DNA from 2 places in the Hydrogenophaga sp. ANAO-22 genome. Region 2 is predicted to be linked to the other one. Evidence: predicted binding sites of a transcription regulator. Region 2 holds the regulator's gene; the other holds the start of a gene.
What was found. The regulator FNR, encoded in region 2, switches genes on or off when oxygen is low (the NO sensors DNR and NnrR bind a similar motif). The targets are predictions, from matches to a motif close to TTGATNNNNATCAA.
Positions count from the first base shown of each region.

Region 1 (4,405 bases), 730 kb from region 2:
GGCCGGAACACGCGCCAATGGCTGGCGCACCTGTACGAGCGCACGCGCGCCGGGCTCGAAGCCCTGGGCCAGGAGGCGCCGGACTTCGAGACCTTCTGGCAACGCGGCGAGCTCCTGCTGCCGCAGAAGGACGACGACGGCGGCATCCTGCGCGCCTTCCGCCACGACCCCGAGGGCGCGAAGCTCGCCACGCCCAGCGGCAAGGTGCAGATCAGCTCACCCGTGGTGGCCGGCTTCGGTTACGCGGACTGCCCCGGCCACCCGGCCTGGCTGCCCCCGAGCTTCGCGCCCGATGCGGCCCACCCGCTGTGGCTGGTGGCCAACCAGCCGCATTCCAAGCTGCACAGCCAGCTCGACTTCGGCGCCCACAGCCAGTCCACCAAGCGCCAGGGCCGCGAGGTGTGCACCCTGCACCCGGCCGCGGCCGCCGCGCGCGGCATTCGCGAGGGCGACACCGTGCGCCTCTTCAACGAGATCGGGGCCTGCCTGGCCAGCGCGCGCCTGTGCGCCGACATGCGCGAAGACGTGATTCAGCTGCCCACCGGCGCCTGGTACGACCCCGTGCAGGATGCCCAGGGCCGGCCGATGTGCGCCCACGGCAACCCCAATGTGCTCACCCGGGACGTCGGCACCTCGTCGCTGGCCCAGGGCTGCGCGGGCCAGCTCAGCACGGTTCAGGTGGAGCGTTTCGACGGACCGCTGCCGCCGATCCGCGCCTACGAACCGCCGCCGTCAGGCTGAGGCGTCGCCCTGGAAGGCCCCGCTGCGGTAGGTCACCACCAGCGTGTCGCGCCAGCCCAGGGCATCGCCTTCCAGCGGCTGGATCGGCGTGCTCTCGTGGATCACGCGCGCGTCGTCGAGCAGCAGCAGCGACCACGGCTCGCGCAGCGTGAAGCGCTGGCCGCTCGGGCCGTTGGCTTCGAACACGCGGCTCTCGCCGCCCTTGATGGCGTGGCGGTCCACCATGAACACGGCCACCAGGTCCACACCGTCGCGGTGCGCGCCTTCGGGCGTGGGCCGCCCGATGCCGTCGGTGGTGTCGATGCGGAACACGTGGGCCTCCACGCTCCAGGGCTGCGCGCCGCGCAGCGCGCTGGCGGCCTCGCCCAGCCGGGCCAGCAGGCGGCTCCACACCGGCTGCGCCACCGTGGCCGGCTCCATGGGTTCGAACCAGCGCTGCATGCCGCCGTGCAGGGCGTTGTACTCCAGCGGCTGCCAGTGCGCGCGGTGCGGCACCTGCCGCACGCGGTCGTCCTCCACCACGAAGCAGCTGTGGCGGCGGCTGCGGTAGCGCCCGCCGTCCTTCAGGTAGGCGTCGGGCGGCAGCTGGTTCCAGCCGGTGTGCAGCCCGGCCAGGTCCACCGGCCGCGCGGCGAGCCACTCGCCCACGGCCTCGGCGCTCAGCAAGGCGAAGCCGGTGGTTTTCAAGGCGCTGTGCACATCGGACAGCGGCACGTAAGGGGGCTGGAATTCGCTGGTCATATGGCCGCCCAGTGTAGCGGCGCGCCAGCAGGCGCACGGCCTGTCGGGCCTTGGCATGGCGCGCGTTTGCGCTGGATCAAGGCGCCGGCGCGCCGCCGCTGCCAAGCTTGGGCCCCAAGGAGCAGCACCCGATGGACAACACCGCGCAATGGACCGAGGCCCTCTGGCTGGACTTCGACCCGCTGGACAACATGAATCGCGAACTCATGGCGCGGCTGGCCCGCGCGCAGACCGCCAGCGACGCGGAGCTGCCGCAGGCCTGGGCCGAGCTGGTGTCGCACGTGGCCACGCATTTCGGCCAGGAAGACAGCTGGATGCGCGAGACCGGCCACGGCCAGGCGGACGCGCACGCGCTGGCGCACCGCGTGGTGCTCAACCTGCTGCGCGAGGGCCTGGGACAGGTCCGCGGCGGCCAGCTCGGGACCGTGCGCCAGATGGCGCGCGAACTGGGTTCGTGGTTCGCCAAGCACACGCACGCCTTCGACGCCGGGCTGGCGCTGCACCTGCGAAGCCACGCGCTCAGCTGAACCGATCCGCTGCACCGACCCGCCACCGTTCCCGCGCACCAGCCACCCACCCACGAGGTGGCGCGCCATTCCCGAGGAGACAAGCCATGACCGAAGAATCCCCACCGCCACCGCCGTCGGTGTTCGACCTGCGACTGGCCGAGTTGAACGCCGGCGACCCGCTGCGCTGGCTGCGCCTGGGCTGGCGCGATTTCCTGCGCAGCCGCGTCGGCCTGTTCTACGGCCTGTGTTTTTTCCTCATGGGGCACGCGCTGATGGCCGTGTTCCGCGCCGCGCCGGCCTATGTGCTGGCGCTCTCGGCCGGCTTCCTGCTGCTGGGGCCGTTCCTGTGCCTGGGCCTGTACCACGTGAGCCGCGCGCTGCAGGAAGGCCGCGAGCCCTCGCTGCCGGACTCGCTGCTGGCCTGGGAGCAGACCAAGGGCTCGATCGCGATCTTCGCGGGCGTGCTGCTCATCCTGGAAATGCTGTGGGGCCGCGCCTCGCTGGTGGTGTTCGCGGTCAGCTTCAGCACCCTGCCCGACACCGCCAACCTGCTCTCGCAGCTGCTGGCGCGCGAGAACCTGGAGTTCCTGATCACCTACACCCTGGTGGGCGGTGTGTTCGCGGGCCTGATCTTCGTCACCAGCGCGGTCTCGATCCCCATGATCCTGGACCGTGAGGTCGATGCGATCTCGGCCGCGCTCACCAGCATCCGCGCCTGCCTGCAAAACCCGGGCGTGATGGCCTGGTGGGGCGCGCTGATCACGCTGCTGGTGGTGCTGGCCATGCTGCCGTGGTTCCTGGGCCTGATCGTCGTCGGCCCGGTGGTGGGCCACGCCACCTGGCACGCCTACCGCCAGGTGGTGCCCCCGCGCTGAGCCTCAGGCCTTGAGCTTCACCACCAGGCGCCCGCGCACCTGGCCGGCCAGGATCTGGCTGCCGGCGGCGATCGCGTCTGGCAGCGCGATCTCTGTCGTGATCGACGCCAGCTGTTCGCGGTTGATCGTCTTCGCGAGCGCGTCCCACGCGGCCTCGCGTTTGGCCATGGGCGCCATCACACTGTCGATGCCGCAAAGCGTGATGCCGCGCAGGATGAACGGCGCCACGCTCGCGGGCAGGTCCATGCCCTGGGCCAGGCCGCAGGCCGCCACCGCGCCGCCGTAGCGTGTGCTGGCGCAGGCGTTGGCCAGGGTGTGGCTGCCCACCGAATCCACCACGCCGATCCAGCGCTCCTTCTGCAGCGGTTTGCCCGGCGCGCTCAGGTCGTTGCGGTCGATCACGCTGGCCGCGCCCAGCGATTTCAGGTAGTCGGCTTCCTGCGGCCGACCGGTGGAGGCCACCACGGTGTGGCCCAGACCGGCCAGCAGCGAGATCGCCACGCTGCCCACGCCACCACCCGCGCCGGTCACCAGCACCTCGCCGCTGCCGGCGGCCACGCCCGCGTCGGCCCAGTGTTTCTGCAGCGCCTGCACGCACAGCATGGCGGTGTAGCCGGCCGTGCCCAGCGACATGGCGTCGCGCTCGCTCAGCGTGTCGGGCAGTGCCACCAGCCAGTCGCCCTTGACGCGCGCCATCTGCGACAGCCCGCCCCAGTGCGTCTCCCCCACGCCGAAGCCGTTGAGCAGCACGCGGTCGCCGGCCTTCCATTTCGGGTGGTCGCTCTGCGTCACCGAGCCGGCGAAGTCGATGCCGGGCACCATGGGGAAGCTGCGCACCACGGGCGACTTTCCGGTGATGGCCAGGCCGTCCTTGTAGTTGATGGTGGAGCAGTCCACGCGCACCGTCACGTCGCCGCTGGCGGGCAGTTGCGCCTCGTCGAGCTGCGTGAGTTCGCAGCGGTAGCCCGACTCGGGTTGGGTGATCAGCAGGGCTTCGAACACGGTCATCTCCTAGGAAGGGGTGGCAGGGGCCGACTCGCGCCAGAGGCGCACCGTGAGCCACCAGGCCAGCAGCGAATCGGTCAGCGCCATCAGACCGAGCACGAGGCGCAGCGCATCGGGCGGGTCGGTGAGCTGCACGAACAGCGCGATGCAGGACGACAGCAGCTGCAGGCCGACCATGAGCCAGAAAAGGCCACGGTGCGGCTGCCAGAGGCGGCGGAGGGTCTCGGACGGGGACGGCATGCCCTATTGTGCCGGCCCCGGCCCGCCGCCAAGGTCGCTCAGGCGCCCCGGACGGGGGCGCCCGCCTCCCAGCCGCCGCCGATGGCGCGGATGAGCCGCACCGTGGCTTGCTGCTGGGCGGCCTCCACGCGCTGGGCCTGCCGCCGGTTGATCAGCTCGTTGCGGCGCGCGTCGAGCAATTCGAGCTGGCTCACCAGGCCGTTGCGGTAGCGCGTTTCCGAGATCGCGCTGGCGCGCTGCGCGGCGCTGACCGCGCGGCCCTGGGCCAGCGACTGGTCCTGCAGCCAGCGCAGG
Region 1 covers NZ_CP159956.1:4,737,868-4,742,272, reverse strand. The annotation lists gene ABSY19_RS22905 (molybdopterin-dependent oxidoreductase) at 1-741, shown strand, start outside; gene ABSY19_RS22900 (2OG-Fe dioxygenase family protein) at 733-1,482, opposite strand; gene ABSY19_RS22895 (bacteriohemerythrin) at 1,614-2,009, shown strand; gene ABSY19_RS22890 (DUF2189 domain-containing protein) at 2,096-2,866, shown strand; gene ABSY19_RS22885 (MDR family oxidoreductase) at 2,870-3,874, opposite strand; gene ABSY19_RS22880 (hypothetical protein) at 3,878-4,111, opposite strand; gene ABSY19_RS22875 (efflux transporter outer membrane subunit) at 4,150-4,405, opposite strand, start outside.
Region 1: ABSY19_RS22895 (bacteriohemerythrin) is a predicted target of FNR. The motif match lies at 1,549-1,562, and genes of this name have one in related genera.

Region 2 (4,405 bases):
AGCACCTCACCGAGGGGCTGGGTCCGAAGCGCATTTCGGCCATCATCAACCTCTGGGGTTTCGCGCTGGTCACGCCGTTCGGCCTGTGGGCGGCGTGGACGTTCGACTTCTCCACCGTCGCCCTGCCCGTCTGGGGCCTTCTGGTGTTCTACGCGCTGGCCGCGAGCGTGTGGACGGTGTGGCTGTGGATGACCGGGCTCAAGACGGTGCCCGCTTCGCAGGCCGGTGTGTTCACCGTGATGCTGCCGATCAGCGCGGCCGCCATCGGCGTGTTGTTCATGGGCGAGCGGCTGTCGCTCTTGCAAGGCGTGGCGTTCGGCATCGCCCTGCTCGGCCTGGTGCTGGCCACCCTGCCCGGCCGCGCCGCGCCCAAGGCCTGAGCGTTTTTCAGAGACACCAGAGGCCGGTGGGCCGGGTGATGCCCATCCACAGCGCCCAGCCCGAAGTGACGGCCAGGGCCAGCCCGGCCAGGCGGATGCCCCAGCCACCCGAGCGCGCGCCGCGCAGGCGCAGCAGCAGCCACGGCCCGGCGGTGAGCGAGACCGAGGTGCCGATGGAGAACAGAGCCATGATGGCCGCGCCTTCCAGCGCGTTGGCCGAGAGCGAAGCCACCAGCAGCGCCGAGTACAGCAGGCCACAGGGCATGAGCGCCCAGGCCACGCCCAGCACCATGGGCGCGCGCGGCCCCAGTCTCACCATGGCGGGCCGGGCGCGGCGCCACACCTGCTGCCCAAGGTTCTCGATCCAGGCCGGTTGGCGCGCGCGCCAGAGCAGCACCGCGCCCAGGAGCAGCGCGGCCACATGGAACATGGTCCACACCGGCCGCAGCACCGCGGTGTTCGTGCCCAACCAGGCCAGGCCCTGCACCGAGCCGGCCGCGAAGGCGCCGAACAGCGCGTAGCCCAGCATGCGGCTCGCCTGAAAACCCAGCAGGGCCTGCGTGCTGCGCGCGCCAGCCGCGCGGCCGATGCCGGCGCAGGCTGCGCCGCACATGGCCACGCAGTGCGGGCCGCCCACCAGGCCCATGAAGAGCGCCGTGATCGCCATGGAGGTTTGCATGGTGGGCGCCCGCGCCGGCCTCAGATGATGCGCGAGAAGCGCGCGCGGTCGAGGTCGACCTGCAGGTTCTTGTCGAACACCATGGCGATGGCGCGCACCAGGAACCAGCCGGCCTCGGTGACCTGGATGCCGGTCGGGCTCAGGCACACCAGGCCCTCGGCGGCCAGGCCTTCGAGCACCTCGAGTTCGCGCGCGAAGTGGTTCTTGAAACTGATCAGGTGGCCGAGTTCGATCGACTCGAACTGCACCTCGCCCTGGCACATGAGCGCCATGATCACCGCGCGGCGCAGGAGGTCGTCGCGCGTGAGCGCGAGCCCGCGCACGATGGGCAGTCGGCCCTGGTCGAGCAGGTCGCGGTATTCCTCCAGCGTCTTGGCGTTCTGGCTGTAGGTGGCGCCGATGCGCCCGATGGCGGACACGCCGAGCGCGATCAGGTCGCAGTCGGGCTGCGTGCTGTAGCCCTGGAAGTTGCGGTGCAGGCGCCCCTGGCGCTTGGCCACCGCGAGCGCGTCGTTGGGCAGCGCGAAGTGGTCCATGCCCACGTAGACATAGCCGGCGTCGATCAGCGCATCGAGCGACATCGACAGCATGCCGAGCTTGTCGCCCGGGCTGGGCAACTCAGCCGCCGAGATGCGCCGCTGCGGTTTGAAGCGCGATGGCAGGTGGGCATAGGCGTAGAGCGCGATGCGGTCGGGCCGCAGCTCGTTCACCTGCGCCAGCGTGCGCGCGAAAGACGCGGGGGTCTGCAGCGGCAGGCCGTAGATCAGGTCCACGTTGACCGACTCGAAGCCGATGCGCCGCGCCGCGGCCACCAGCGCGAACACCTGCTCGGCGGGCTGCACGCGGTGCACGGCCTTCTGCACCGCGGGGTCGAAGTCCTGCACGCCGAAGCTCAGGCGGTTGAAGCCCAGGCGGGCCAGGGTCTTCAGGCGGTCCTCGGTCACGGTGCGCGGGTCCACCTCCACCGAGTACTCGCCGCCGGGCGCCAGCGTGAAGTGGCGCCGCAGCATGGCCATGAGTTCTTCGAGCTCGGCATCGGAGAGGAAGGTGGGTGTGCCGCCGCCCAGGTGCAGTTGCGACACGCTGTGGCCCTGGCCCAGGTGCGCCACCTGCAGCTCCACCTCGCGCGCCAGGTAGCGCAGGTACTCGGCCGCGCGCGAATGGTGTTTGGTGATGACCTTGTTGCAGGCGCAGTAGTAGCAGACCGATTCGCAGAACGGGATGTGCACGTACAGGGACAGCGGAAGGGCCATCGAGCCCGCTCGGCGCTGTTGCAGCGCCTGGATGTAGTCGTTCTCGGTGAACGCCTCCACGAACCGGTCGGCGGTGGGGTATGAGGTGTAGCGCGGCCCCGGCACGTCAAAACGCTTCAGCAGCTCCTCGGAAATGGCGTGGCTCAAGATCGAATCTCCATCAAGGCCCTCACTGTGCGACAGAGTGTCTGGAATTCCCTTGATCCTGGTCAAAAGGTGGTGAACTGATCCGCTGCCGGGGCGCGAAGTCGACACCGTGGGGGGTATGCTGTAACCTTTTGCGAATCCGGACTTTTCTAATGGACGCTCAACGCATCAAAGTCGCCTGCTCGAGCTGCAACCTGCGCGAGCTGTGCTTGCCCATGGGCTTGAACCCCGACGAGATGGACAAGCTGGACAAGGTGATCTCCAAGCGCCGGCGCATCAAGCGCGGCACGGCGCTGTTCAGCGTGGGGGACAAGTTCACGTCGCTGTACGCCGTGCGCTCGGGCTTCTTCAAGACCTGCGTGACAACGGCCGACGGCCGCGATCAGGTGACGGGCTTCCAGATGACGGGCGAGATCATCGGCCTGGACGGCATCGTGAGCGACCACCATTCCTGCAACGCGGTGGCGCTGGAAGATGCCGAGGTCTGCGTGATGCCGTTCGACCAGGTCGAAGAGCTCTCGCGCGAATTCACCACCCTGCAGCACCACGTGCACAAGATCATGAGCCGCGAGATCGTGCGCGACCATGGCGTGATGCTGCTGCTGGGCAGCATGCGCGCCGAAGAGCGCCTGGCGGCCTTCCTGCTCAACCTGGTGCAGCGCCTGCATGCGCGCGGCTTCTCGCAGTCCGAGCTGGTGCTGCGCATGACGCGCGAAGAGATCGGCAGCTACCTCGGCATGAAGCTCGAGACGGTGAGCCGCACCTTCTCCAAGTTCGTGGAGGACGGCATCATCGATGTGAAGCAGCGCTACGTGCACATCAAGAACACCGACGGCCTGCGCCGCATCGTCAATCCTCAGACTTGCGGATGACGAGCAGCGCGGTCAGCGCGCTCGACACCGCCGTCACCCCCAGAAGACGAAGAAGGCCACGGTGTAGACCGCCTGGCGCGACCAGTCCAGCGGCTGGCCGAACCAGTGCAGGTCGCCCGGGTCCACCATCGCGAAGACCAGCATCTCCAGCACCGCCGCGAGCAGGAAAGCCGGCCAGGCGATGCCCATCCAGTGGCGCGCCTGCACCTCAGCGCTCCGGTTGAGGCACCACCGGCGAAGCCGCGTGGTTGCGCGCCTGGTGCGCGGGCTGCAGCTTGATCAGCGCCTCGGCCTTGGCCTGTCCTTCCAGCGCCAGCGCGGCTTCGCGGTCGCGTTCGAACACGGCCTTGTCGAGCACCGGGTCGGCGTTGTTGACCGCGATGAAGGCGGTGATGAGGCTGGCCACCACCACCACCAGCGGGCCGCCCACCACCAGCCACATGTGTGGGACACGCCACCAGGACACCGGCGGCACGGGGGCCGCCACGGCGGGAGAGCTGGATGGGTTCATGAGAGAGCTCCTTCGAGAAGATGGATCGGATCAGCGCGGCACCAGGAAGGCTGCCTTTTCGGAGACGTGGATCGATTCGTCGCCGATGGCGCGGATGTCGAAATGGATCGGGTGCGAGCCCGGGCTCGCGGCATCGGGCGGGATCTGCACCCGCACCGCCACCGCGCGCACCTCGGTGGAGAGCACCTCCACCTCGGCGCTGGAGTCCAGCGCGATGCCGGGCAGGCCGGAGACACCGATGGCGTAGCGCTGCGGCGACTCGGTGGCGTTCATGATCTGCAGGCGGAACACGTTCTCGATGCGCCCCTGCTCCACCATGCGGGCCAGGGCGCCGCGGTCGCGGATCACGTCCACCTTGAGTGGCGTGCGCATGTAAAGGCTCAGTCCCACGGCGAGGGTGATGGCGCCGAGGATCGCGGTGTAGATCAGCACGCGCGGGCGCAAGGCGCGCCGCAGCATCTGCCGCGTGGTCCAGCCGTTGTCCAGGCCGTTCTCGGTGGAGAAGCGGATCAGCCCACGCGGGTAGCCCACCTTGTCCATCACGTCGTCGCACACGTCGATGC
Region 2 covers NZ_CP159956.1:5,472,180-5,476,584, reverse strand. The annotation lists gene ABSY19_RS26600 (DMT family transporter) at 1-380, shown strand, start outside; gene ABSY19_RS26595 (sulfite exporter TauE/SafE family protein) at 388-1,059, opposite strand; gene hemN (oxygen-independent coproporphyrinogen III oxidase) at 1,080-2,459, opposite strand; gene fnr (fumarate/nitrate reduction transcriptional regulator Fnr) at 2,612-3,331, shown strand; partial or broken gene ABSY19_RS26580 (hypothetical protein) at 3,309-3,520, opposite strand; gene ABSY19_RS26575 (nitrogen fixation protein FixH) at 3,540-3,842, opposite strand; gene ccoG (cytochrome c oxidase accessory protein CcoG) at 3,873-4,405, opposite strand, start outside.